3 regions of the Bradyrhizobium brasilense genome follow, and region 2 is predicted to be linked to each of the others. Evidence: riboswitches for the same ligand, from Rfam matches in the RefSeq annotation. Region 2 holds a riboswitch; each other region holds the start of a gene.
The links. A riboswitch is a leader RNA that binds a small molecule or an ion and turns the genes downstream of it on or off. The one in region 2 is predicted to bind cobalamin.
Positions count from the first base shown of each region.

Region 1: another riboswitch for cobalamin. It lies ahead of QA635_RS03325 (TonB-dependent receptor); the one in region 2 lies ahead of QA635_RS05515 (TonB-dependent receptor).
Region 3: another riboswitch for cobalamin. It lies ahead of QA635_RS27070 (DUF1636 family protein); the one in region 2 lies ahead of QA635_RS05515 (TonB-dependent receptor).

Region 1 is NZ_CP121669.1:741,651-751,195, reverse strand. Features, by position in the region: gene QA635_RS03340 (ABC transporter substrate-binding protein) at 1-443, opposite strand, end outside; gene QA635_RS03335 (ABC transporter ATP-binding protein) at 644-1,417, opposite strand; gene QA635_RS03330 (FecCD family ABC transporter permease) at 1,414-2,457, opposite strand; cobalamin riboswitch at 2,570-2,767, shown strand; gene QA635_RS03325 (TonB-dependent receptor) at 2,877-5,159, shown strand; gene QA635_RS03320 (hypothetical protein) at 5,271-5,444, shown strand; gene QA635_RS03315 (ABC transporter substrate-binding protein) at 5,641-6,633, shown strand; gene QA635_RS03310 (ATP-grasp domain-containing protein) at 6,652-7,899, opposite strand; gene QA635_RS03305 (MFS transporter) at 8,126-9,364, shown strand; gene QA635_RS03300 (MarR family winged helix-turn-helix transcriptional regulator) at 9,393-9,545, opposite strand, start outside.
Region 2 is NZ_CP121669.1:1,215,505-1,225,049, reverse strand. Features, by position in the region: gene QA635_RS05525 (tetratricopeptide repeat protein) at 1-393, shown strand, start outside; gene QA635_RS05520 (PepSY domain-containing protein) at 401-1,900, opposite strand; gene QA635_RS05515 (TonB-dependent receptor) at 1,903-4,179, opposite strand; cobalamin riboswitch at 4,286-4,481, opposite strand; gene QA635_RS05510 (CobW family GTP-binding protein) at 4,709-5,638, opposite strand; gene QA635_RS05505 (amidohydrolase family protein) at 5,640-7,130, opposite strand; gene QA635_RS05500 (hypothetical protein) at 7,284-7,676, opposite strand; gene QA635_RS05495 (ABC transporter ATP-binding protein/permease) at 7,829-9,545, opposite strand, start outside.
Region 3 is NZ_CP121669.1:5,734,843-5,744,387, reverse strand. Features, by position in the region: gene cobD (threonine-phosphate decarboxylase CobD) at 1-824, shown strand, start outside; gene QA635_RS27080 (cobyric acid synthase) at 907-2,355, opposite strand; gene cobO (cob(I)yrinic acid a,c-diamide adenosyltransferase) at 2,367-3,020, opposite strand; cobalamin riboswitch at 3,057-3,268, shown strand; gene QA635_RS27070 (DUF1636 family protein) at 3,363-3,737, shown strand; gene cobW (cobalamin biosynthesis protein CobW) at 3,734-4,768, shown strand; gene cobN (cobaltochelatase subunit CobN) at 4,768-8,016, shown strand; gene cobG (precorrin-3B synthase) at 8,013-9,176, shown strand; gene QA635_RS27050 (precorrin-8X methylmutase) at 9,176-9,545, shown strand, end outside.

The DNA.
Region 1 (9,545 bases), 470 kb from region 2:
GCCGCGCGCGCCCGGGCGGTGGCCGCATCGAGGCGCGCGATCTCGGCCTCTGCGCGATCGGGATGCTGCACCACATCGCCCATCGCGCGGATCTGGTTCTTCACCTCGTCCAGCGTGCGCGGCACCGTGAATTCGACGACGTGCAGCCCGTGGGCCTTCAACAGATCACGGGTCGCGCGCTTGTCGAACAGGCTGACCACGACGAGGTCGGGCTTGAGCAGCAGCACGTCCTCGGCCTCGCCGGACAGGCGCGGAAAGTTTCGCGCCTTCTCCGCGGCCCAGGATTGCCAGTCATCTCGCGAGAAGCGGCTGAGGCCGATAATCTGGTCCGGATCGGCCAGCGACAGCACGAGCTGGTCACTGCAGACATTCATCGAGACGATGCGCGGTCCGGCGGCGAACGCGGCGCCGGCGGAAATAAGCCACAGCAGTATCGCGACCACCGCACCAAGATGAAGCGAAGCGAGATGGCTGCCACGCTGAAGGTGCGCCCCCTCTCCCGCTTGCGGGGGAGGGTTGGGGTGGGGGTTTCGCCGCGAGCCATATCGTGGAGAGAGCCCCCACCCGCTGCGCTCGTCGAGCGCAGCGACCTCCCCCGTAAGCGGGAGAGGTGAACTGAGCTTGTGGTGAGGCCGTGACCACATCAGACGTCCGCCCACGGCACGATGACGGCTTCGCGCTGAAATTCGGCGCGATAGGCGCTGACCCGGAACACGCTGGCGAGGACGCTCTGCGACAGTGCCTCGACAGGCGCGCCTTGCGCTGCCAGCCGCCCCTCCGCGAGCACCAGCACATGATCGGCAAAGCGCGCGGCGAGTCCCAGGTCATGCGTCACCACGATCACCAGCACGCCGGTGTCGGCGACGTTGCGCAGCTTCTGCATCACGTCGATCTGGTGGCGTGGATCGAGCGAGGCGGTCGGCTCGTCGGCGAGGATCACCGGCGCCTCCACCGCGAGCACCCGGGCCAGCGCGACGCGGCTGCGCTCGCCGCCGGAGAGTTCGGTGACGCGGCGATCGCTGAATTCAGTGACGTCGACCGCCTGCATCGCCCGCAGCACCGCCTCCATATCCGTCTGCGACAGCCGTGCCGGATCGGTCGCGCCGTGCGGGTAGCGGCCGAGCGCGACGATGTCGCGCGCCGGCAGCGGCCAGTGCACCATGTGCCCCTGCGGCAGATAGGCAAAGCGTTTCGCACGCTCGCGCAGCGGCAGCGACGCCAGCGGATCGCCGCCGATCCGGATCTCGCCGCCCGATGGAATCAGCCCGGCCAGTGCACGCAGCAGCGTGGTCTTGCCGGCGCCGTTCGGGCCGACCAGCGCGACCAGATGGCCCGACGGCAGCGACAGCGAGACATCGTGCAGCACCTTGCGGCTGCCGAGCGAGGCATTGAGCGCGGCGGCGGAGAGCAACGTCATGCCACGCCTCCGCCGAGCGCGCGGCGCTCGCGCATGATCAGATAGAGGAAGAACGGCACGCCGATGATCGAGGTCAGCACGCCGACCTTGATGTCCGAGGTTGAAGGAATGATGCGCACCGCGATGTCGGCGGCGAGCAACAGCGCTGAACCCGTGAGCGCGCTCGGCACCAAGAGCCGCGCCGGATCGTGACCGATCACGGGACGCATCAGATGAGGCGCGACGAGGCCGATGAAACCGATCGTGCCTGTCACGGCAACCGCGCCGCCGACACCGAGCGCCACGCCCGTGATCACGAAAAGCCGCAACCGCCCGACGTCGACGCCAAGGCTCTGCGCCGCCTCCTCGCCGAGCGTCAGCGCGCGAAAGTCGCTCGCCTGGCTGAGCAGGATGGCGGCGCCTGCGACGATGAAGGGCAGCGCCAGCGCCACGTGCTGGAAGCTGCGGTCCTCCAGCGAGCCGAGCAGCCAGAACGCGATCTCCAACACCACGAACGGATTGCTCGAGAGATTCATCACCAGCGCGGTCGCCGCCCCCGCAAAGCTCGAGATCGCGAGCCCCGCGAGGATCAGGATCAACAGCCCGGCATTGCGGCCGGCGATCGCAAGCAGCGCGAACACCGAGCCGAAGGCGGCGATGATCGCCACCACCGGCAGCGCGTAGGAGCGCACATCGGCGAGGCCCAGCGCGATCACCAGCACCGCGCCGAACGCGGCCGATTGCGGCGCGCCGAACAGCGACGGCGAGGCCAGCGGATTGCGCAGCAGCCCTTGCAGCGCCGCACCGGACAGCCCGAGAATACCGCCGATCGCGAATGCCAGAATGGTGCGCGGCAGGCGGATCTCGCGCACGATCACCTGCGCCACATCGCTGCTGCCGCCGAACAGCGCCTCGATGACCGCGAGCGGCGACAGCCGCACCGGCCCGATGCCGAGCGAGAGCACGCACAGCAGGACCACGAGCGCGAGCAGCGCCGCGGTGGCGCCCCACCGGCGCCGCGCCGCGACCTCGGCCGCCAAGGCAAAATCCTGCACGCTCATCGGATCCATGCTCTTACAGCGATCGTCGTGGCAGACAAGCGACACTCGACAAAAACCGTGGCCGCACGGCCATTGCCCGACTTCCGCCGGATTGACTTTGCTGCCCGGCCGAACCCTAGATGAACATGACGGTTCTTTCATGAGATGAAAAGGGAATGCGGTACGGGGAAACTTCCCCAACGCCGCGGCTGCCCCCGCAACTGTATGCGGTGAATCCTTCGTCACAGGCCACTGGGAATCTCGGTCCTGGGAAGGCGACGAAGGGTAACGACCCGCGAGCCAGGAGACCTGCCGTCAGCCGTGGTCACACGCGATGCTGCCGGTCGGGGAGTACAGGCATGAGCTTCACCTGATGCTGTGAGCACGATGGTGAGACTGGTTCGCGGTGACGTGCCACTGACGTTGCCGAGGCCTTGCTTATGTTCTCCTTCCCTTTCCATCGGCGGCGCCGCGCGCTTCTGCTCGCGTCGACGATGATCGCGCCGGCGACGATGATCGCGCCGGCATTCCTTGTCTCCGCAGCGCGGGCGCAGCAGGCACCCGCTCCCGATCAGCTGCCGGCGATCGAAGTCACCAAGCCGGGCGACCAGAACGTCACGCGCGCCAGGCCGGCCGCTCGCGAAGCGCCGGCGCCGCGACGCCCGGCGCCGGGCACCTCGCAAGGCAACAATACAGGCAGCGGAGCCGGATCGGGCACGACAGGGACCGGTGTGGCCACCGGAACGGGCGGCACCGGCGGCCGCCAGTTCGCCGGCATTGTCGGCACCTCCTCGGCCGTGATCACCGCCGATGACATCGCCCATTCGCCGGTGCAGTCGTTGCCCGAGATCCTCGCGCAGGTGCCGGGCGTGCAGCTGCAAACGCCCTATGGCGGACCGAACGGCGCCAAGACGTCGGTCGACCTGCGCGGCTTCGGCGCGTTCGCGACCGACAATACCCTGTTCCTGCTCAACGGCCGCCGCCTCAACGACGTCGACAAGGCCGGCTTCGACCTCACCACGATTCCGCTCGATTCGATCGAGCGCATCGAGATCACGCGCGGCAACAGCGGCGCGGTGCTCTACGGCGACAACGCGGTGGGCGGCGTCGTCAACATCATCACCAAGACCGGCGTCGGCGGCCCGCCGACGACGATGCGGGCCGAGGCCGGAGTTGGCTCGTTCAACACCCGCATGGCCGCGGTCTCCGCCGCACTCAATTCCGGCCCGTGGTCCACCTCGTTCTACGGCAACGGCATCAAGTCCGACGGCTACCGCGTCAACAATGCGCTCGACCAGCGCAACGCCGTCGGCAACATCAACTACACGACGCCTGATCTCACCGCCTTCTTGACCGTCACCGGCAGCGACCAGAAGCTCGGCCTGCCTGGCGGACGGCTGGTCGATCCGTCGATCGGCGTCAACGAACTGCTCACCGATCGCCGGGGCGCCGCGACGCCGTTCGACTATGCCAACCAGCAGACCGCCAGCGTCACCGCCGGCTTCACCAGGACGCTGATGAACGGCGTCGACCTCATCGTCGACGGCGGCTGGCGGCAGCGCGAGACGCAGAGCGGCTTCTTCGGCACGGTGCCGACCATCAGCTTCGCCTCGACGTACAACGATGCCGCGCTGCAGACCTGGTCGCTGACGCCGCGGCTCAGCGTCAAGAATGTGATGCTGGGCATGCCGTCGACGATCCTGGCCGGCATCGACTATTACGATTCGACATTCCGCGAGGCGCGCGGCGCTTATCAGGGCGTCGACCCGTTCCACATCTACAATATCGAGCAGCAGAGCGTGGCCGGCTATTGGCAACATACGCTGGGCCTGTTGCCAACGACCGACATCTCCTACGGCGCGCGCGTCCAGAATACCAGCATCTCGGCGCGCGATCGTTACGACCCGAATGCGCCCTTTGCGTTCGATGCGCAGGCGGCGCCGCTCGACAGCAACGAGACGCAATACGCGCTGCATGTCGGCGTCGAGCATCGCCTGACCGACACCTTCTCGGTGTTCGGCCGCGCGGCCCGCGCATTCCGCACGCCCGATGTTGACGAGCGCGTTGCATCAGGGCCGTCATTCGACCCGCTGACCTTCGCCCCGATCCCGCAGAATTTCCAGCTCAAGACCCAGACATCGCAGGACGTCGAGGGCGGCTTCCGGGTCAAGACCAACCTGTTTCAGGTCCAGACCAGCGTCTATCTGATGGATCTCGAGAACGAGATCCATTTCAACCCGGTGCTGTTCTTCAACACCAACCTCGACCCCACCCGCCGCTACGGCTCCGAAACCAGCGCGGCGCTCAAGGTCAGCGACAGCGTCACCCTGCGCGGCGGCATGGCGATCACCCGCGCCGTCTTCCGCGAAGGCATCTGGACCGGCAATGACGTGCCGCTGGTGTCGCGCTACACCGGCAATCTCGGCGTCACCTGGAATATCTGGCAGAACTATCTGGTGTTCGACGCCACGGTCCGGGCCTGGAGTTCGCGCATCATGGACAACGACCAGGCCAACACCCAGAGCCGGATTCCCGGCAACGCCACCGCCGATATCAAGCTGAGCGGGCAAGTTGACCGCTTCTTCTGGTCGCTAAGCGTAAACAACCTGTTCAACGCGCTCTACTACGACTACGCCATCGCGAGCACGTTCACCGATGGCCGCTTCTCGGCCTATCCGCTGCCCGGCCGCACCTACATGGTAAGGGCCGGTGCGACGTTCTAGAGCGTGATCCGGTGGGGTGGGTGTGCCCGCCGCACCGTCTCCGAACATTACAAACGCACGGAAACTGGGGTAGAGTTCCGGCAGCTGATTTGACCCGCGCAGGGGAAACGCATGGCCAAGGCCGGGAAGCAGACCAAGGGCGGCACGAAGACCAAAGACAAGACCGACGACAAGTCGAAGAAGCCTCCGCCACCCGCAGCGCTACAGGACGATGACTATTACGAGGACGGCGACATCGCGACGCCGAAGCTCGACCGCTACGGCAATGATGACGAGCCGTTGTGAGGCGCGGCAAAGATCAATCGACCGATCCCACGCGCAGTCGGGCGCGGCGGCCGCGTAGCTTGCGAGCTACCGAGCCCGGCTCATCCTCGCCAAGCAGGCATTAGGTCGCAGCCGGGTCATGGACCGGACCACCCTTCCGGATTGGTTGCCGTGCTAGGCTTCGCATGGACGCTGGGTCCTTGCTGGGGGCGGTGCCATGAGATTTGCGAAGGCAGTGCTCACGGTCTTCTGCATGATCGCGTCGATGTGCGACCCGTCCGATGCGCAACAAGCTCCCAGAAAAGTAGGAATCCTCGTCAACGGCGGCCCGTCGCCGCTCTTCGATTCCATCAAGAAAAATCTTCTGAGCGACTTCACCGACCGCGGCTATCTCGAAGGACGCGACATCGTCATCGAACCGCGATTTGCCGAATCGAAGCTCGAGCGCCTTCCGGGCCTCGCCTCGGAGCTGGTCGGTGCGAATGTGGATGTCATCCTCGCACTCGGCGGCCCGGCGTCGGTGGCGTCGCAGAAAGCCACGTCGACGATCCCGGTGATCTTTGCGATCGTGACCGATCCGGTCGCGTTGAAGCTTGTCGCCTCGATGGAAAAACCGGGAGGCAACGTCACGGGCCTCACCAACCTCGATCCTCAGCAGGCCAGCGACCAGTTCAAGCTTCTGAAGGAGGCATTCCCCGGGATCACGCGCGTTGCGATTCTCAGTGATCAAACGATCCCCGGCGCGGATGAACGCGGGCTCGCCCCGATTGACCGCGCCAACGAGGCCGCAGCCAAGGCGCTGGGGCTGGAGCCGCAAATCGTGAAGGTCAAGGGTGCGGACGATCTGGAGGCCGCGATTGCCGGGATGGCAAAGGAGCGCGCGGAGGCGCTGCTGGTCCTGGAAGTGCCGGTGCCCTGGAGCAATCGAAAACGAGTCGGTGAACTGGCCATCAAGAACCGCTTGCCGGCAATGTTTCCCGGCGGCCAGGCGGACGCCGGCGGGGTGATTACTTATGGGGCCAACGTCGCCGATACATGGCGCGAGTTTGCGACATTCGCCGACAAGATTTTCAAGGGCGCGAAGCCGGGCGACCTGCCAGTCGGCGTCGTCACCAAGCGAGAGCTGATATTCAATCTCCACGCGGCCCAGGCCGTGGGCGTCGAGATTTCACCGGAGCTCTTGAAGCGCGCAGACAAGATCGTGCGGTGAATTCGCGCTGGAGGGATACTAGCGGAAATCGCCATTCTCGATCGCCTTGATGCTGCCGCGATCGAGCAGATGCGCGCCAAAGCCGCCGCGCGCCAGCGATGAGGCGATCTGCGGTGATGCCAGCAGCAGCACTGTCGTCATCGCAAGCGGCACGGCGCTGAGCCAGTCGAGCCGCACCGGCGTCAGCTCTTCGCTGCTTCCCCGATAGTGCCCTTCGCCCGCGGCGATGCGGCCGCATTCCCGGATCAGGTCACGCCGCGTACCATCGCGCGACGCACTGCCGAGCAGCGCCTGCATCGCCAGATGCGTCCGCACGCCGGCGCGGCCCTCGGGCAGCTGCGCCGGAGTCTCGCCGCGCGAGACGCGCAGCAGCAAATCGACCAGATCGACGCCCGACTGAAAGGCGTTCATCGGCTCGACCAACCGCGGGTTGCAGTCGATCAGCAGCGGCGTCGCGCTGTCGAGCGGCATGATGACGTCGACCGAGAGCGCACCGTGCCAACCAAGATGCGCGCCGATGGTCTCGAGGCCGGCGCGGATCGCCGGCCGGCTCACGCTCTCCTTGATCGCCTCGCCGCCGCCGACACCGGCCGCAATCTGGCGGTAGGCATGGAAGCCGACAAGCGTGCCGTGGCAGAACACCGACTGCGCCTTCTCGACCGTGCCGGTGACCAGATCCTGCGCCAGCACCTCGCCGGCAAGATCGCCTGAGGATTCGAGGTCGTAGAGCGCGCGATTGAGATCACCAGCGTCGCGCACGAACCAGACACCGCGGCTGGCGGTGCCGACCGACGTCTTGACCACGGATGGAAACCGCACCGCCTCGCGCAGCTCCTCGGCCGAATTCACGATCCGGGTCGGCGGCTGCGGCAGGCCGAGCCGGTCGAGCAGACGGCTGAAGCCGGCCTTGCTGTGCACGGCGCGATAGCTGGCGAAATCCGGCAGCGCGAGGCCGGTACGTGAGGCCAGCCCCGCCGCGGCGCGGGCGAACAGAAATCCCTGTTCATGGGTCGGCAGCAGCACATCGAAATGCCGCGACGCCAACAGGCGCTCGACGAAGCGCAGGAAGCCGGCCGGATCCGACCGAAGCGGCGGACAATGGTGGTATTTGCGGACAAAGCGCGAGTAGCGCGCCAGGCACCAGCGCGAGGGGTCGCAAACCTCGACGTGATGGCCGGCCAGCCCGAGGATCGTGATCGCCTCGCGGCCGGAGGTGCTGGAGCCCTCCGACACCAGCACGCGGAGCTGCTTTTTGGGGTCGATCATGGCCGATCATCACCGCGCCGCCGTGCTTTGTCGCCGCATTTAATGCCGCATGTGTCGATCCGGCACGCCCACGTCGGGGGCAGCCATGCGCCCGCGTTCATGGACAATTAGCGGCCAATCTCTATTTTCGGCGGGCCCTGCCGGGCATTTTGTTTGACGCGTTTTCTTCACGCGAACCGGTACCCACTTCGCTTGAAAACGCTATGGAACTGGGGTTTTCGACGACATGGTCGACGTTCTGGCCGCACCGCAGCAAGCGAAAGCCGACAGTGCGCTGCGCACGCTGACGGGGATTTCGGTCGCCCATTGGGTCAGCCATTTCCATATCTTCGTGCTGCCGATGCTGTTCCCGTTCCTGAAGCAGCAGCTCGGCGTCGGCTATGTCGAGCTCGGCCTGGCGCTGACGGTGTTCGCGGTGGTCTCCGGGCTGACCCAGGCGCCGATCGGCTACCTCGCCGACCATATCGGCGCGCGCAAGATCCTCCTCATCGGACTGACCGTCGGCGGTTGCGCGCTGATCGGGCTCGGCCTGCATCTCAGCTATACGTCGCTGATCGTCTGCGCGGTGCTGCTTGGCCTCGCCAACAGCGTCTATCATCCGGCCGACTACGCGATCCTCTCGGCCCATATGGACGAGGCGCGGATGGGCCGAGCCTTCTCGATCCACACCTTTGCCGGCTTCCTCGGCGGCGCGGTGGCGCCCGCGATCATGGCGGCACTGGTCGCCTCGATCGGCGGCCTCGGCGCGCTGATCGTCGCCGGTGCGGTCGGTCCGCTGGTGGCGCTGTTCCTGATCGTGCTCGGCATTCCCGATGCCGGCGCCAACAAGAACAAGTCAAAGGACGACGCCGCGCCGAAGGCGAGCGTGATCACGCCGGCGCTGATGGTGCTGACGGCCTTCTTCACGCTGCTCAGCCTGTCGACCTCCGGCATCAACAATTTCGGCGTGGTCGCATTGATGGGCGGCTACGGCGCGTCGTTCTCGACGGCCAATATCGCGCTGACCGCGTTCCTCGGCGCCAGCGCGGCCGGCGTGCTCGCCGGCGGCTATCTCGCCGACTGGACCCATCGCCACAGCCAGGTTGCCGCGGGCTGCTTCGCGGTCAATGCCGCCCTCGTGCTGCTGATTGCGCTGCTCAACCTGCCGCCGGTGGCGCTCACGCTGGCGATGGGGTTTGCCGGATTTCTCGGCGGCGTGATCGCGCCGTCCCGCGACATGATGGTGCGCAACGCGGCGCCGCCCGGCGCCGCCGGCCGCGCCTTCGGCATCGTCTCCACCGGCTTCAACTTCGGCGGCATCGTGAGTCCGCTGCTGTTCGGCTGGATCATGGACCAGCACATGCCGCACTGGGTGTTCGGCGCCTCCGTGGTGTTCATGGTGCTGACCGTGCTGCTTGCTCTGGTCACCGAGCGCAAGCCGCAGGCTTCGGGATACGAGGCCGAGACCGCCAGCCCGCGCGCCTGAAACGCGAAACGTCGTGCACGCGGCCCGGTCATTCCGACCGTCGCGACAGCACCTGCTTCAGGAGCGGCTCGATCCGCGACAGCTCATCGAGGTGGACCGCCGACAATTCGGCGAGATGATCGGCCGCAAGGCCGGTTAATTTCAGCAGCACCCGCCGCTGGTCGGCGGGATCGAGCACGCG
Region 2 (9,545 bases):
CGGGAGCTCGCGCCGGCCGCCGAGCACGGCAATGCGCGCGCCCTCGGCATGCTCGGCTTCCTATACGAGCACGGCTTCGGCGTGCCGCAGGCCTACGCAGCCGCCGCCGACTGCTACTATCGCGGCGCCGTTCAGGGCGACCCGTTCGCGCAGGCCCAGCTCGGCCTGATGTACGACAAGGGTCACGGCGTTCCGACGGATTTCGTGCTGGCGTACAAATGGCTCAATCTGGCCGCGGCCCGCTCGAACGGGCGGCAGCGCGATGCCTATCTCCGGTTCCGCGATGCGGTCGCATCCAAGCTCTCGACCTATGAGATCATTGCCGGTCAGCGGTTTGCACTGGAATGGGCCCCCAATCGGCCGGCGCCGGACGTGCACCTGACCGCCAAGTAATCGCGCCTTACGGGGGTGTGCGCACGAGGCTCGCCGACACGCGCCTGCCTCGTACCTTCCGCCGCCGCAACCGGCGCCACCCGATCACGATCCCGCTGATCGAGATAATCGTACCAGCCGCTGACAGCAGCCACACCACGACGTCGCGCGCCGGCGAGATGCGCAGCAGCAGCGGGAAGTCGAGGCTGTGCAGCGCGTTGAACAGCCAGCGGTAGGACCGGCGGCTGTCGTCGCTGCGATCGAGGATCTCGCCGGTGACGGGGGAGATGTGCAGCCAGGTGTGGGCGGGATCGTCGAAGCCGATCCGCAATACGGGAAGCTCGCGCGCCTGGTGCAGCGTGTACCAATAGGCATCAGGTTGATCCAGCTGTCGCGCCGATATCATCGTCGCTCCCGGCATGGCGCGCCGGGCCGCCGCGATGATCTCGTCACGCGAGATCGCTACAGGCGCGCCGGTCGCGGGATCGGCGAGGCTGCGCCGGCCACTACCATCGTCGAGCAACATCAACCGGTGTCCGCCGATCCAGACGAAGCGGGCCTCCACCGCCGGCATCGATGGCGACGACTGGAAGCCGGCGACGATGTCGGCCGTGTCATGGCCGCTATAGCCGATCGCAATCTCACGGGTGACGCCGCGCCCGGAAAACGCGCCGCCGGGGTTGAGCGACAGCCAGCCGCTGAACGTCCAGGTGAGAACGAAGATGCCGCCGATCAGGCCGGCGATGTGATGCCAGGCCATCCAGCCGCGATAAGGCGAGACGGCGCCATCAGCGTAGCGGCGCATCAGCCGCAGGCGGAGGACGCCGATCCAGAAGCCGGTGATCGCGACGACAAGACAGACACCCGAGATCCACAGCACCACATCCCGCCACAGCGGGCCGTCCTTGCGCAACACGGTCGGATAGATCCAGTGCGGGATCGAGCCGAGCCAATTCCAGATGCGCTCGCAACGCGTGGTGTCGAGCGCGATCTCGCCGGTGCGCGAGGAAACATAGAGTTCGGTGCCATCGGCGTCGCCGAGACCGATCAGATAGAGCGGCTGCAACGGATCGAAGCGCGACGTGACCGACCATTGGTCGCGCGTGATCGTTTCGATCAAGCGAGGCTGCAAGGCATGCGGATGATGAGCGGCAATGGCCAGCGCCTGGTCCGGCGTGATCCGGTCAATCACGCTGCCGTCGATCGCCGAAATCGTGATCGCCCCTTCCTTCCAGCCGGTCACCCGATAGACGGGCGTGTCGTCCATCATCGAAAGCCGCAGGTCACGCGGATAACGCTCGACACCCGCGATCGCCATCGCGCGATCGGGTGCGAGCTGCACCTTGCTCCAGGGAATGACAGGAAGCGCGGCGAGGCGCTCGCTGTCGGTAAGGCGCGGAAAGGCCACGTACATCATGACAAGGCCGGAGATGAACCACGTTGCGAACAGGAGACACGTCGCAATGCCGATCCAGCGATGGACGATATAGAGCCATCGCCGCCCGCGCCGGATCAGAGCGTTGCGCATGGTCAGAACTTCACGTTGACGGACAATTCGGCGGTACGCGGCATACCTAGCAGCCACTGCCCGGTGCCGTTCGAGGTCACCGCGTAAGCCTTGTCGAACAGATTGTAGAGGCGGAACGCGACCGTGGTACGGTCGTCCGGCTTCCACCTGACGCCGCCATTGACCACGTTGTAGCCCGGCCGCAGCTGGGTGTTGGCAAGATCGGAGTACATCGCACCGACGATCTGCACGCCGCCATAGACCGACCAGTTGGGCGCGAAATCCCAGGTCAGCCAGACATTCGAGACCTGCTGCGGCACGTTGACCGGGACATTGCCGTTGAAGCTGACGATCTTGCCGCCGACCACCTGGCTGTTGTTGTCGTATCTGGCGCGCAGCAGTGCAAGATTGGCGTCGACGCGCCAGCCGTCGCTCAGCGCGAGCCCGATCGATCCTTCGACCCCGCGGGATGATTGCTGGCCGATCTGCAATGCCAGGCCGCCGGTGGGGTTGGCGGGATCGGGAATCGTGAGCCCGGTCTTGACGATCTCGTAGGCAGCCAGCGTCCACTCGCCGCGGCCGCCCCAGAACGACTGCTTGACCCCGATCTCGGTCTGCTTGCCGGTCGCAAGCTGGAACGTCTTCTGCGTGGTCGACAGTGAGATCAGGTTGCTGACCGGATCGACGCCGACCGCGTACTGGCCATAGAACGCGAGGTTCTTGATCGGCTCGTAGACGAGGCCAGCTCGCCAGCTGGTGCCTGATAGCGTCGTCTCGAAACTGTTTGCCGGCGCCTTGTAGTCGGTGCGATCGACCTCGGGACGATCGTACCTGACACCGGTGACGAGCGACAACTGATCGGTCAACAAGAGACGGTCCTCGGCGAACAGCGCGTATTGATTGACGATCGCGTTGAAGCCCGGCGTGGTCGCCGTCGTCGTGGCGAAGAACGATCCCGGATCGAACACGTAAGGATTGACCGACGACGCGCCGCCATAGGGCGAGTTGTTGGTGTGGGTGAAGTCGATCCGGTTGACGTCGAACCCGGCGACGACCTGGTTCGCAAGTCCGAACACGTGACCGCTGAAGGTCGCATCCATCCGGTTGCCGAATTGCTTCTGGTCGTGGAAGATCTCGATGTAGCTTGAGCGATCGATCAGCCGGGTCTTCGGATTCCAGGTGTAGTTTTCGATGTCGCGCCAGTGCCGCTCGCTGGTCAGATAATACAGCGTGTTGCTGACCTTGATGCCGTCGGCGACGTCCCATTCGGTCTTGAACTGGGTCCAGCTGTCCTGGTAGCGGATCGCGCTGTCCAATGCGTTGTAGTTCTTGAAGCGCAGCGCGTCCTGGATCGAGCCGTTGATCAGCGGCGTGCCGAAATAGCGCGACGGACTGCGGTCGCCGTAGTCCTCCGACAGCGTGAAGGCGAGATTGTCCGATGCCTGCACCCGCACCGCAGCGGAGACCACCGCGTTCGAGGTCTTGTCGCGATCGACCCATCCGTCCGACATGTTGCCGGTAGCGTTGACGCGGTACGACACATTGGGATTGATCGGCCCGGTGCTGTCCACCGAGAGCCGCCGCGTCATGTTGCTGTCGAGCGAAACTTCGGCCTCGTTGTAGGGCGTACTGAGCGGTTTCTTCGGGATCACGTTGATGACGCCGCCGATCGCGCCTTCGCCGTACAGCACCGAGGCCGGGCCGCGCAGCACTTCGATGCGCTGCGTCGACCAGGTGTCGTAGGGGAACGTCAGCGTGCCCGAGCCGATATAGAAGCGCGTGCCGTCATACAGCATCATCACCGAGTTGCTGCCGGCAAAGCCGCGGGTGCTGAACGACAGGCCGCCATTGCCGGGTGCCGGCGTTGCGATGAAGCCGGCCGCGTCCTGGGTGACGGCATCGAGCACGTTGTGCTGGCCGCGTTCGGCGATGGTCTGCGCCGTGATGATCTCGACGCTGGCCGGCGTCTGCAGCGGCGTCAGGTTGAGACGACTGCCGGTGCCGCCCGGCGTGGTGGCATTGAGCGTCGGCGATGCCGATCCCGGTACGCCCGACGCTGCGACGCGCGGCGTGTTGCCGGCTGTTGCGATCGTCGCGGGCCTCGGCCGCGCCGCAGCGGCCATGTCACGGCTGCGCGCCGCGGGCTTCGGCTTTGCCGCAGCGGAAGGCGCGACCTCGATCGGATCGAGCCTGGTTGGTGGCGGTGTTTGTGCCGAGCCTTCGGCCGGCAACAGCAGCGATGACAGGGAGCAGAGAAGACCGAGGCGCCATTTGCGCGCAACGGGAGAGGACGGAGACATGAAAAGGACTCGCGGTAACGTGGCACGTCACCGCGAACGCGGATGGCGCATTGCCGAAAAGGCAGTGCTCCGATCCCACCAGGACGCCCCCGCCCGATGTGCTCGCGTGTGACCACGACTGACGGCAGGTCTCCTGGCTCACGGGTCATCGCCTGTCGACGCCTTCCCGGGCCTGATGGCCCAGTGGCAAATTGACGAAAGGCTCGCCGTTTACAGTTGCGGGGACAGCTGCGGCATTGGGGTTACCCTCGCACCGCATTCCCTTTTGATCCCCGAAGGGAACCGTCGGCAAAAACGATAGGTGGTGCCGGCAAGGCTGTCAATTCGATGCGATTGTCGCACACATGCTTTGCGGGTGATGCTGCGGCGATGACACAGCGACGTCGAGCGCTGACGCCGAAAGACAACCCGTCATCCTGAGGAGCGCGGCACGCGCGTCTCGAAGGATGCACGGCCCGGCTGGTGGCCGATTCATCCTTCGAGACGCCGCTTCGCGGCTCCTCAGGATGACGGGAAACGTAGGTTCGCGTCACTGAGCCTCGACGCATCCCTGCATCACCTCATCAATCTCCGCGCGCGACAGCGCACCCATCTCGGCGATGAACACGATGCGCGTGCGCGGCACGCCGGGCGACGGCAGGCCGCCCGCAGCCAAGGTCGCGCGGCCGCCGGCGAGTTGAAACACGGTCAGCCGCCCGGGCTGCTCCACCGTCTCGAACAATCCCTTCGCCCGCGCCAGCTTCGGCGCCAGTCTGCCGATCGCCTGCTGCAGGCGCGGCAGCCGCACACGCTGCTCCGAGGTCCAGCTCAGCGTCTCGAAGCGATCGGACGCCGGCCGTCGCGGCGCGGTCTCGCGCGGCGCCGACACATGATCGAGGTCCGCCGGGAACAGCAGCGCGGCCGGCACCTCGCCATGCGAGGCATCAACCACCACGGCCGCCGGACGCGCCGCGCGCACGGCGTCGCGGATCGCGGCGCAGGTGGCGGCGTCAGTCAGATCGACCTTGCTCAGTGCCACCACGTCCGCCGCCCGGAGCTGCGAGCGCAGCAGCGCATCGTTCAGCTTCGCCGCAGGCTGCGTCGCGTCGACCACGCACAGCACCGTCTCCAGCGGCGCCTCCTTCCAGATCACGGGATCCATCAGGTTGCGCACGATGTCGGCGGGATCGGCGATCCCGCTGGTCTCGATCACGATGAATTCGGGACGCGGATCACGCCGCAGCAGCGTGGCGAGCGTGCGCAGCAGGTCGCCCTCCAGCGTGCAGCAGATGCAGCCATTGCTCAGGCTGACCACGCCGTCGCCGGCGCCCGCGATCAGCTCCGCGTCGATATTGATCGCGCCGAAATCGTTGACCACGGCGGCGATGCGCCGCCCTTGCGCATGCGCCAGCAGATGGTTGACGACCGTGGTCTTGCCCGCCCCGAGGAAGCCCGCGACCAGCAGGATCGGGACCGGCACCTCAGCCTCCGGTGACGGGCCGGCGCACCGGCCGGCCGGGACGCGCCGCGACATCGAGCACACCATCGCTGATCAGCGGCTGGCCGCTGACCACAAGATGCCGCACGCCCTCCGCCGTACGATTCATCGCGGAGAAGGTCGCGCGATCGCTCAGCGTCTCGTAGTCGAACACCACGACATCGGCGTCGGCGCCGACCTGCAGCCGGCCCTTGGCCCGCATCGCCGGCGTGCTCGCCGACAGGATCTCGGCCGGGATCAGCGCGCATTTGCGGATGCCCTCGAGCAGCGACACCTTCTTGCGCTCGCGCACCCATTCGCGGATGAAGCGGGTGAAGCAGCCCGCCGAGCGCGGATGCGAGGTGGCATCGTCCGGCAGCGGCCAGGCGTCGCCGCTGTAGGGACGGCCGTCGGACAGCGTCCACGGCATCGCGTCGGAGGCGATCGCGCCGCCCGGATACAGCACCGCCATGTCGAGCAGATCGCGATGATGCGCGTTGTTCTCGATATCGAGCACATGCCACAGCACCAAGGTCGAGGGCTCTTCGGCCTGTGCCGCCAGCAGTTCCTCGCGGCTGCCGAAACGGTGACCGTCGGTCACGCGCTGCACCGAATCGTAGCCGAGGCCGTTGCGCTCCTCGAATTTCGGATCGCTGAAGAAGGTCGCCGCCAGCACGGTCGAGCCGGTGCCGTAGGGATAGGCCTCCACCGTGATCGGCAGGCCCTGCGCCTGCGCTTTCGCGATCAGCCCAACACAACGTTCGATATCGGTCTTGCTCGACGAGTTGAAGTGGCAGATGTGCATATGCGCGCCGGTGGCGCCGGCATAGCCGATCAGGCGGATATAGGCCTCGGCCGCGCTCTCGGGATCGATCCGCGACATGTAGGCGACGTGGGTGAAGGTCGGCACCGCATGATCCGCCGCGAGTTGGCACACCGCGGTCAATTCCTGCACGCCGGCGCCCGGCGCATAGGCGTTGAGAATGCCGATGCCGATGCCGCCCTCGTTCAGGCCGATCGCGAGACGCTCCAGGATGCCGCCGACCTCGCCTTCGGTCGCGACGTTTTCGATCCAGCGGCGATCGCGCATCGCGGCACCAAACGATTCCAGCGAGCTTTCCGAATTCGAACCGGTCATCGCGCCGATGCGCGCGAAGGCCCAGTTGGCGGCGGCGCCGTAGTTCAGCACCCTGCCCTTCTCGGCCTGGCGCTTGTACCAGGACGCGACCGGCAGCACGCCGGCCTCGAGGTCGAGCGAGGTCGTCACCCCGTCGAACGCCTGCATGCGGTCGGCCGGAATGGTCTGGCCATGCGCGTGCAGGTCGATGAAGCCCGGCGCCACCACGAGCCCGGTCGCGTCGATCTGCCGCTCGGAACCGCCGAGGCCGGTGCCGACCGCGGCGATCTTGCCGTCGACCACGGCGACATCGCCGATCGCGTCCATCCCGCTGGCCGGATCTACCACCCGGCCGCCGCTGATCACCAAGCCACCCATCTCGCCACTCCCCGCATTCCGAAACCGACCGGTCTCCTGTCGAGCACAGAGAAGCGCATCGCACTGATCGCAGCAAGCCGGCCAGGGTTGTGGCGACATGCTGTGACGGAATATCCGCCGCGCCGTGATGGCGATTGCAGAGTGAGGCCCTTCCTACGTTCCGGTTGCGCGCCGCGACGCCAGCCCGCGCCAGAGATCGGGGCCGGGCTTCACGCGGCTCGCCACGAGTTTCGGCGGCGTGCGGTCCCTGGCTATCGCCGCTTCGACCGCATGCTTGAGCCTGACATTGTCGATCTGCGCCAGGAAGCGCCGGATGACGGCATCCTGATCCGCGCCCTGACCGGAGATCGCCGCGCACAGCTCCGCGGTCGTCCTGCGGAAGAAGTGGAAGGCGTCATCGGCCGCGCCGCCCAGCCGGTCGACCTCGCCGGCCACACCGAGCGCGTGCATCCGATCGTCGTCGTCGAGCGTCACTGCGAAGCGCAGCACGGCAAGCTGCCAGGCACGGAGCAGCTTGCTCTCCGGTTCGGTCGCATTCTCGCGCATCAGTCGAACACCCCGTGCGCCTGACTTCCCTCGGCTGTCGAGGGAGGTCGGGCGCGGCGCGACTATCCTTGCGCGGGAATAGGTTTTCGAGGGGAGCGCGCGCCTGATCGTATAGGAATCGCATAGGCGGAGCGCGCCGAGGCCCAATTCGCTTAAATCCCCTCGAATTGCAGCCGGGCCAGCCGGGCATAGAGGCCGCCCGCGGCGACCAGCTCGGCGTGGGTGCCCTGCTCGACGATCCTGCCCTGGTCCATCACCAGGATGCGGTCGCAGGACAGAACGGTCGCCAGCCGATGCGCGATCACCAGCGTGGTGCGGTGGCGCATCAGTTCCTCCAGCGCGGTCTGCACCAGCGTCTCGCTCTCGGCGTCGAGCGCCGAGGTCGCCTCGTCGAGCAGCAGCAGCGGCGCATCGCGCAGGATCGCGCGCGCGATCGCGATGCGCTGGCGCTGGCCGCCTGACAGCGTCACGCCGCGCTCGCCGAGCTGGGCGTCGAAGCCTTCGGGCAGGCGGCGCAGGAATTCGGTTGCATGGGCGAGATCGGCGGCACGCTCGACCTCGGCGTCGCTGGCATCGGGCCGGCCGAACCGGATGTTCTCGCGGGCGCTTGCGGCGAACACCACGGAATCCTGCGGCACCAGCGCGATGCGCGCGCGCACCTCGGCCGGATCGGCCTGCCGGATCGGCACGCCGTCGAGCGAGATGGTGCCCGATTTCGGATCGTAGAAGCGCAGCAGCAGATGGAACAGCGTGCTCTTGCCGGCGCCGGACGGGCCGACGATCGCGACCTTCTCACCTGACCGGACCGAGAGCGACACTTCATCGACCGCAAGCGCGTTGAGCCGGGTCGGATAGGCGAAGCTGACATTGTCGAAGCCGACATCGCCGCGCGCCGGCTGCGGCAGCGCGCGCGGCGACGCGGGCGCCGCGATCTGCGGCCTGACGCGCAAGATCTCGAACAGCCGCTCGGCGGCGCCCGATGCGGCCGAGACCTCACCCCAGACCTCGCTGAGCTGGCCGAGGCCGCTCGCGGCGAACGCCGTGTAGAGAATGAACTGGCCGAGCCGGCCCGGACTGATCGTCCCGACCAGCACATCGTGCGAGCCGACCCAGAGGATCACGACGACGCTGGCGAACACGATGAAGATGACGATCAGCGTCAGCACTGCGCGCGCTTTGGTCGAGCTGCGCGCGGCTTGATAGGCCTGCTCGACCTCGCCGGCAAAACGCGTCCTGGCGAGCCGCTCGCCGGTATAGGCCTGCACGGTGCGGATCGCATTGACCAGCTCCGAGGCATAGGCGCTGGCATCGGCCAGCGTGTCCTGGGCGGTGCGCGACAGCCGCCGCACCCAGCGGCCGAACGCCACCAGCGGAATCACGATGATCGGGATCGCGAGCAGCACGAAGCCGGACAGCCGCGGGCTGGTGATCACCATCATCGCGGCGGCGCCGAAGAACAGCATCAGATTGCGCAGCGCAATCGACACCGACGCGCCGACCGCGGACTTGATTTGCGTGGTATCGGCGGTGAGCCGCGACACCAATTCGCCTGATCGCGCGGAATCGAAGAACGAGGGCGACAGCGAGATCAGATGCGCGAACACGTCGCGCCGGAGATCGGCGACAATGCGCTCGCCGATCGTCATCACGAGGTAATAGCGCGAGGCGCTGGCACAGGCGAGCACCGCGACGACCGCGATCATCACGCTGAAATAGCTGTTGATCATCGCGATGCCTTCGGGCGTGAAGCCCATGTCGATCATCCGCCGCACCGCGACCGGCACGATCAGCGTGGTGATCGCGGCGATCGTCAGCGAGATCAGCGCGAGGATCGCCCGGCCCTTGTAGCGCGCCACATAGGGCGCGAGC
Region 3 (9,545 bases), 4.5 Mb from region 2:
CGCGATCCGATCTTGAATCGCTGCACGACGCTGCGCGGCAGGCCTATGTCACCAAGGCGCCGATCGTGGCGATGGGCGGTGCGCAGGCCGCGATTCAGTTGCTGCCGCATCTGGCGCTCAAGGGGCGGGCGCGGATTCTGGCGCCGACCTATAACGAGTATGCCGCGGTGTTGTCGGCCGCGGGCTGGGACGTCGCCGAGGTGTCCGATCTCGCGGCGCTTGCGGGAGCGGACATCGCCGTCGTCGTCAATCCGAACAATCCGGATGGACGACGCCATGATCGGCGCGAGTTGCTGGCACTGCTGCCGCGCGTTGGCCGGCTCGTCATCGACGAGAGTTTTGCGGACGCCGTTCCTGACCTGTCCCTTGCGCCGGAAGCAGGACGCGCCGGGCTCCTGATCCTGCGCTCCTTCGGCAAGTTTTACGGACTTGCCGGCTTGCGCCTCGGTTTCGCGATCGGCAGCGAGGCGGACATTGCCGCGCTTGCCGCGATGGCGGGCCCATGGCCGGTTTCGGGAGCAGCAATCGCGATCGGGCGGCGCGCGTTGCTCGATCACGACTGGGCCAAGGCCACGGCCGCGCGGCTCGCGGACGACTGCGTCAGGCTCGACGCAATAGCGCGATCGCAGGGTTGGACGCTGCTCGGTGGCACGTTGCTGTTCCGGCTCTACCAGACGGGCGATGCATTGGCTGCGCAGGAGAAACTTGCCCGTGCGCAGATCTGGTCGCGGGTCTTCCAGCAGAAACCGGGATGGCTGCGCCTCGGCTTGCCGGGCAGTGAGCCCGAGTGGTCGCGCCTTTCCGCCGTGTTGTCTTCGGTCTAGCGACGATCTCAGCGTCACCTCGCCCCGCGTGCGGGGAGAGGGGGTACAGCGCCGTCGCTGTTCGACCAGGAATCATCTCGCTCTAACGCGCCAGTGCGAGCAGGCCTTCGACATCAAGATGGGCCTCGATGTGCCCGGCAAGTGCGTCGAGTGCGCTCTCGACCCTGGCGCCGTAGGGCTGATCAGCCGCCGCGATGTCGAGTTGTGCAAGGAACGCCTTGCGGAAATCGTCCGAGGCGAACAGGCCGTGCAGATAGCTGCCGTGAACGCGCCCATCTGCGGAGACAGCGCCCTCAGCCGTACCGTCGAGTGATGCAAAGGGCCGCGCGCGATCCGGCCCGTCGGTGCGCCCGATATGGATTTCATAGGCGCTGATCGGCTGGCTGGTCGCGGCATGCACTGCGCTGACGCGCGTCAGCGTCTTCTGTTCGGTCATGGTGGTCGTGACATCGAGCAGACCGAGGCCGCGCGTTTCGCCGGCGGGACCCTCGATCCCATCGGGGTCGGCGACGCTGTGTCCAAGCATCTGGTATCCGCCGCACAGGCCAAGGACATGGCCGCCGCGGCGATGATGCGCGAGGAGATCGATGTCCCAGCCTTGCGCGCGCAGGAAGGCGAGATCGCCGCGGGTCGATTTCGAGCCGGGCAGGATGACGAGCTTCGCATCGCCCGGGATGGCTTCGCCCGGACGGACCATCGCGAGATCGACGCCGGGCTCGAGCTTCAGCGGATCGAGGTCGTCGAAATTGGCGATCCGCGACAGCGCAAGGAACGCGATCTTGCACTGGCCCGGTTTGCGCGCCTCACCGAGCCCGAGCGCATCTTCGGCCGGAAGTTCGCCGGCGCGGACGAACCAGGGCAGCACGCCAAAGCCGCGCCAGGCGGTGCGCTCTTCGATCAGGCGGTAACCGTCATCGAACAATGTCGGATCGCCGCGGAATTTGTTGATGACAAAGCCCTGGATCATCGCCGCATCATCAGGGGCGATCACCGTCTTGATGCCGACGAGCTGCGCGATCACGCCGCCGCGGTCGATGTCGCCGACCAGCACCACCGGCACGTCGGCTTTGCGCGCAAAACCCATATTGGCGATATCGGACTTGCGTAAGTTAACCTCGGCGGGGCTGCCGGCGCCCTCGACCAGAACGAGGTCGGCGCGCTGCTTCAGGCGCGCAAAACTCTCCAGCACCGCGGCCATCAGCGACGGCTTCATGCCGGCATATTCGCGCGCCCGTGCGGTGGCGATCCGTTTGCCGTGCACGATGATCTGGGCGCCGACATCGGTTTCGGGCTTCAGAAGCACTGGATTCATGTCGGTGTGCGGCTCGACGCCGGCGGCGAGCGCCTGCAGAGCCTGCGCGCGGCCGATCTCGCCGCCGTCGACGGTGACGGCGGCGTTGTTGGACATGTTCTGCGGCTTGAACGGCAGCACGCGCAGCCCGCGCCGTCGCGCGGCACGCGCAAGGCCGGCGACGATGAGCGACTTGCCCACGTCCGAACCCGCACCCTGGATCATCAATGCGCGCGCCATGGTGATGTCTGTCAGAACTCGACGCCCGGCTGGGCCTTGATGCCGGAACGGAACGGGTGCTTCACCAGCGTCATCTCGGTGACGAGATCGGCAATCTCGATCAGCTCCTCCTTGGCGTTGCGTCCGGTGAGCACGACATGGGTCATCGGCGGCTTCGACGTGGTCAGGAACTCGACGACGTCGGCGATCGCGAGGTACTCGTAGCGTAGCGCGATGTTGATCTCGTCGAGCACGACCATGCGCAGGCTCGGGTCTGCGATCAGCTGCTTGGCCTTCTCCCAGCCGGCTTGCGCCGCCGCGATGTCGCGGGCGCGATCCTGCGTCTCCCAGGTAAAGCCTTCGCCCATAGCGTGGAATTGACAGAGATCGCCGAAATGCCCGGTGAGCAGGCGGCGCTCGCCGGTATCCCAGGCGCCCTTGATGAACTGCACCACGGCGCAGGGAAAGCCGTGCGCCACACAGCGCACGATCATGCCGAACGCGGAGGACGATTTTCCTTTGCCGGCGCCGGTATGGACGATGATCAGGCCCTTTTCACCGCTCTTGGTCGCCATGATGCGGTCGCGGGCGGCCTTCTTTTTCGCCATCTTGTCCGCGTGGCGCGTATCCAGCGAAAGATCGGTGCCGACGGCGCCGTCTTCAGCGTCCTTTCCATCAGAAGTCATCACATTCCTTCGGCTTGACAAGTGCGAGGCTTGGACGAATGGTGGTCCCGCGTTGGTTCCTGTCCTACGACAGGCGAAGAGGGAATGCGATAGGGCTCCGCTAAATCGGGCCCGAAGCGCAGCCGCCCCCGCGACCGTGACCGGAGAGATGCCCAAGCCACTGATTCCATGCGGGGTTGGGAAGGTGGGCATTGAAGGGTAAAACCTGCTCCGCAAGCCGGGAGACCTGCCAACGCAGCATGTTGTGAAACCGGCGGACGGGGTGTTCCGCGACGGGGAACGAACCTGTCCAAAATCGGTTCGTGTGCCTCATCGCTTCCCGCTGTCAATCCAGGAAGGGCGATGAGCGTTACACTTCATGTCTGCATCACCTGCCGCGCCGGCCAGACGCCGGCGGAAGGTGAGCTCGCGCCCGGTGCACGCCTGCATGCCGCGCTTGTCGAGGCCGGCGTGCCCGATGACGTCAATCTGGTTCCCGTCGCATGCCTGTCGGCCTGCAGCCAGGGTTGCTCGGTCGCGCTCAGCGCGCCGGGGCGCTGGTCCTATGTCTACGGCCGACTGTCCGCTGATAATGCCGCGGATGTGATTGCCGGTGCCTCCGCCTATGCGGCGGCGCCCGACGGCATCGTGCCGTGGCGCAGCCGTCCGGAAATCTTCCGCAAGCAATCGCTCGCCCGCATTCCACCTCTTCCCGTCGTGCCGGAGGCCGCAGAATGACCACGCTCGCCAAAATTCCGGTCACGGTCGTGACCGGCTTCCTCGGCTCCGGCAAGACGACGCTGATCCAGCATCTGATCCGCAATGCCAACGGCAAGAAGCTCGCGGTGCTGGTCAACGAGTTCGGCAGCGAAGGCGTCGACGGAGACATCCTGAAGTCGTGCGCCGACGCCAATTGTCCGGCCGAGAACATCGTCGAGCTCGCCAATGGCTGCATCTGCTGCACCGTCGCCGACGATTTCATCCCGGCGATGGAGCAGTTGCTGGCGCGGAACGTGAAGCCCGATCACATCGTGATCGAGACCTCGGGGCTCGCCCTGCCGAAGCCGCTGCTGAAAGCGTTCGACTGGCCGGAGATCCGTTCGCGGATCACGGTCGACGGCGTGATCGCGCTCGCCGACGCCGAGGCCGTCGCCGCCGGCCGTTTTGCGCCTGATCCGGCCGCGGTGGATGCGCAGCGTGCAGCGGACGACAATCTCGACCACGAGACGCCGCTGTCGGAAGTGTTCGAGGACCAGATCGCCTGTGCCGATATCGTGCTGCTGACCAAGGCGGATCTCGCCGGGGCGGAGGGGATCAAGGCAGCGAAAGCGGTGATCGCGGCCGAGATGCCGCGCGAGGTGCCGATGTTGCCGGTCGTCGACGGCACGATCGACGCGCGCGTGATCCTCGGGCTCGGGGCGGCGGCGGAAAACGATCTCGCGGCGCGGCCGTCGCATCACGATGGCGAGGAGGAACATGAGCACGACGATTTCAATTCGGTTGTGATCGATCTTCCGGAAGTTTCGGATGTCGACGCGCTGGTCGCCTCGATCAAGGGGCTGGCGCGCGAGCAGAACGTGCTGCGCGCCAAGGGCTTCATCGCGGTCGAAGGCAAGCCGATGCGGCTATTGGTGCAATCGGTCGGGGAGCGGGTCAGGCATCAGTTCGACATGCCCTGGGGCGCCCGGGCGCGGCAGTCGAAGCTCGTCGTGATCGGCGAACATGCCGACATCGATGAAGCCGCGATCAGGGCACGGCTTGGTGTCTGATGCACGTCGTCTTCCGCGAGAGCCGCGGCCTTGAGGAGACCGCGACGCCAAGGGACCTCGGCCAGGATCCGGCCGATCTCGTGGTGTTGTCGTTTTCCGACAGCGATCTTGCTGCCTTCGCGGCCGGCTGGCGGCGCGGCCGCGCCGCGTTGCCGTCACTGCGGCTCGCCAATCTCGCGGAGCTGCGCCATCCGCTGTCGGTCGATACCTATATCGAGCGGACGCTGTCGCACGCGCGTGGCATTCTGGTTCGGCTGATCGGCGGCGAGCCCTATTGGTCGTACGGGCTGGCCGCGGTGCATCGGCTGGCGAAGGAGCGCGGCATCGCCCTGGTCGTGCTGCCGGCCGATGGCCGCGACGATCTGCGGCTGGATGAGTTCTCGACCTTGCCGGTCTCGACGCTGCGCCGTCTGAAGGTGCTGTGCGACAAGGGCGGCCCGGTTGCCGCGCAGGCCGTGATCGCGCAACTGGCGCTGGCGTCCGGACTCTATGCCGGGCCGGTGGTCGGCGAGATCGATCTTCCCGAGATCGGCGTCTACGATCCCCGGCGCGGTGCCGTCGCGGCGTTGCCGGCACCGGACGGCCGGCCGCGCGTGCTGGTGACGTTTTATCGTTCTTATCTCGCGGCCGGCGACACCGAGCCGGTCGATGCATTGATCGATGCATTGCGTGAGAGGGGCTTTGATGCCCACGGCGTGTTCGTCACCTCGCTGAAGGCGGCGGGCGTGGCCGACTGGCTGCGCGCTCAGTTCGCGCAATGCGCTCCAGCGGCCATCGTCAATGCGACCGCGTTTTCCGCGGCCGGTGACGACGGCGCGACGCCGTTCGACGCCGCATCATGCCCGGTGTTCCAGGTCGCTTTGTCGACGGCGCAGCGCGAGGATTGGGCCGGATCGCTGCGCGGTCTGTCGCCCGGCGATCTCGCGATGCATGTGGTGCTGCCGGAGGTCGACGGCCGCCTGTTCGCGGGCGTCGTCAGCTTCAAGTCGCCTGGTGAGCGCGATCCCGAGCTGCAGTTCGCGCATCTTGCACATCGACCGGATGCCGAGCGCGTCGCTGCAATTGCCGCACGCGTGGCCGCCTGGCATCGGCTTGCCAGCAAGCCGACACAGGAGAAGCGGCTTGCGCTGGTGCTATCGAACTATCCCGGCCGTCCACATCAAGTCGCGCATGCCGTCGGCCTCGATGCGCTTGCCTCGGTCGGGGCGATGCTGGCTGATCTCGCGGCCGCCGGATTTGACCTTGAGCCGGTGGCGTCGCTGGGCGACATTCTTTTGCGCAGGACCCTGACGTGGAACGTCGCCGACTATCGCGCGGCGCTTTCCGGCCTTCCCGAGCTGCTGCAGGACGATCTCAGCCGCGCATGGGGCGCGCCGGAAGATGATCCCGATTGCCGTGACGGCGCATTTCATTTCGCGGCGATCTGCTGCGGCAAATCGGTCATTGCCGTTCAGCCGGAGCGCGGTGAGGTAGGGCAGCGCGACGCCGACTATCACGATCTGGCGCGCACGCCGCGCCACGCCTATGTCGCGTTTTATCTGTGGCTCAGGCGGCAGGCCATCGACGCCGTCGTGCACATCGGCGCGCATGGCACGCTGGAATGGCTGCCCGGCAAGTCGGTTGCGCTGTCATCCGCATGCTGGCCGGAGGCGCTGATCGGCGATCTGCCTGTTGTCTATCCCTTCATCGTCAACGATCCCGGCGAGGCGGCGCAGGCCAAGCGCCGGATCGGTGCCGTGACGATCGGTCATCTGCCGCCGCCACTGGCACAGGCCGCGGTCCCCAAAGGCTTGCGCAATCTTGAGCGCTTGCTCGATGAGTATTCGACCGCCGATGGTCTCGATCCGGCGCGGCGGCAGCGCCTGATCGCTGCGATCCGCGACGAAGCGCGCATCGCCGGGCTGGAGGACGATCTCGGTCTCGCGGCGTCGGTCTCGGCGGCCGAGGCCGTTCCGCAGATCGATCGTTTCGTCTGCGACCTCAAGGAAAGCCAGTTCGGCGACGGCCTGCATGTGTTCGGGCAGGGCGCCTGCGGCGAGGCGGAGAGGGCGGCGCTGCGCGATGCGCTCGCGGGTCGGCGCGTGGCGCCGGGGCCGTCGGGCTCGCCCTATCGCGGGCGCCGCGACGTGCTGCCGACCGGACGCAACCTGTTTGCCGTCGATCCGCGCGCGGTGCCGACGCCGTCGGCGCATGCGCAGGGCGTGAAACTCGCCGAGGAGCTGCTGCGCCGTCACTTGCAGGATCACGGCGACTGGCCGAAGGGACTCGTGGTCGATCTCTGGGGCTCCTCGACGATGCGCACCGCCGGCGAGGACTTTGCGATGGCCCTGCACCTCGCGGGCATCGCGCCGCGCTGGGATCATGGATCGGGGCGGGTGTCGGGCTACGACATCATCGCGCCGGCGGAGCTCGGCCGTCCCCGCATCGACGTTACGCTGCGGGTGTCGGGGCTGTTCCGCGACGTCTTCTCAGGGCTGGCCCAGTTGTTCGAAGCCGCGGCGGAGGCGTTGTCCGAACGCAGCGACGAGGCGGACGAGAATCCCTATCGGCAGCGCATCGCGCGCGTGTTCGGTCCTCGCCCCGGACATTATGGTGTTGGTATTTCGTCGGTCCCCGACGTCTTCACACCGGAGGCGCGCGAGGCGGCCGGCGAAGCATGGCTGTCGGCATCGTCGTGGGCTCTCGCATCCGACGGCGAGATGCGGCCCGATCGCGCCGGCATCGAGGCGCGGCTCGCGGCTGCGGACAGTTTTGTTCACACCCAGGATCTGCCGGAGACCGATCTGCTGCTGGCGGCCGACTACGCCGCGCACGAGGCGGGCATCGCGGCGGCGGCGAGGCGCCTTGGCACGAAAGCCCCATCGCTCTATCACCTCGATGCGACGCGGCCGGATCAGCCGTATGCCCGGGCGTTGACCGAGGAAATCTCACGGGTGGTGCGAGTGCGCGCGGCCAACCCTGCCTGGATCGCGGGCATGATGCGCCATGGCTTCCGTGGTGCCGCCGAAATCACAGCGACGTTGGAGCACATGGCGGCGTTCGCCCATCTTGCCGGCGCGGTGCCGCCGCATCTGTTCGATCTCTACTACGATGCGACGCTCGGCAATGACGAGGTTCGCGGCTTCATGGCGCGCGAGAACCCGGCGGCGCTGGCTGCGATCGAAACCTGCTTCACGAGATTGCATGAAGCCTCGCTCTGGCAGACGCGGCGCAATTCGATCGCGGCTGCGCTGCAGGAGGCCTCATGAGCGCGGTTGCGGTCAAGGGCTGGTGTCCAGGCGCGCTGCGGCCGATGCTATCAGGCGATGGCCTCGTGGTGCGCATTCGCCCGCGCGGCGGACGGCTGGACGCGGCGCAGGCAACGGGAATCGCCAAGCTGTCGGCGCGATACGGCAATGGCCTGATCGACCTGACCAGCCGCGCCAATCTCCAGATCCGCGGCGTCAGCGATGAAGCTTATCCGCCCCTGGTCGATGGGCTCGCTGAGCTCGGGTTGCTGGACACGGACTCGAATACCGAGGCGCAGCGCAACATTCTGGTGACGCCGTTCTGGACCGCCGTCGACGAGACGCGCTCGCTTGCGACCGAGCTTGAGCAAGGGCTTGCCGGTGCCTCGCTTGATCTTCCAACCAAGTTCGGCTTCGCAATCGATGATGGCGATGCGCGGATGCTGGCGCGCGCGTCCGCCGACGTCAGGATCGAGCGCGATCGCAACGGCGGACTGCTGGTACGTGCCGATGGCGCACAGTGCGGGCTTTCGGTCACGCGGAGCGAGGCTGTGCGGACGGCGTTGGCGCTGGCCGAGTGGTTCGTCGCTTCCGGCGGAGTCAGGGGTGAGAAAAGGCGGATGGCGGCCCATCTCGCCGGCGGCGCGAGCCTGCCGCAGTCGCTTGGCGGTGATGCCGAGCCCGTGGGCCAATCGTTGAGCCCTGTGCCGGGCATCTATCCAATCGGCGCGATGGTTGGCGTCGCCTTCGGGCAGATGCCGCACCAGACGCTCAACGATCTCTCCGGCTGCGCGCGGGCTCTCCGCATGACGCCGTGGCGGATGATGCTGGTGGAGGGGATGCGCGAGATGCCGGGTGGGGCGGACCTCGTGACTGATGCCGGCGATCCGAGGCTGCGCGTGGTCGCCTGCAGCGGCGCACCGCGCTGCAGCGATGCGCATGCGGATACGCGTATGCTGGCGTCGGCGCTCGCGCGGCATATCCCACCTGATGCGCGGCTTCACGTCTCCGGCTGCGCCAAGGGCTGTGCCCATTCCGGTTCTGCGGATGTTACCCTCGTTGCGACAGACAACGGCCTTGATCTGATCCGCCGCGGCACGACGCGGGATGCGCCGGTCATCCGAGGGTTGAGCAGTTCGTACCTCGTCGCAAATCCCTCTGTGCTGACGGGAGGCCGCTGATGCCGCACGTCTACGAGACCGATGGCGCGACGATCTATCGCCAGTCCTTTGCCACCATCCGCTCCGAGGCCGACCTTGCCCGCTTCACGCCAGACGAGGAGCCGGTGGTCGTGCGCATGATTCATGCCGCCGGCATGGTGGGCCTGGAAGCGCATGTCCGCTTCACATCGGGCATGGCCGCCCGCGCGCGAGCCGCCTTGCAGGAGGGCGCGCCGATCCTCTGCGACGCGCGCATGGTGTCGGAAGGAATTACGCGCGCGCGGCTGCCGGCCGGTAATGCCGTCATCTGCACGCTCGGTGATGTCAAGGTGCCTGCACTCGCGCAATCGATGCGCAACACGCGCTCCGCGGCAGCGCTCGAGCTGTGGC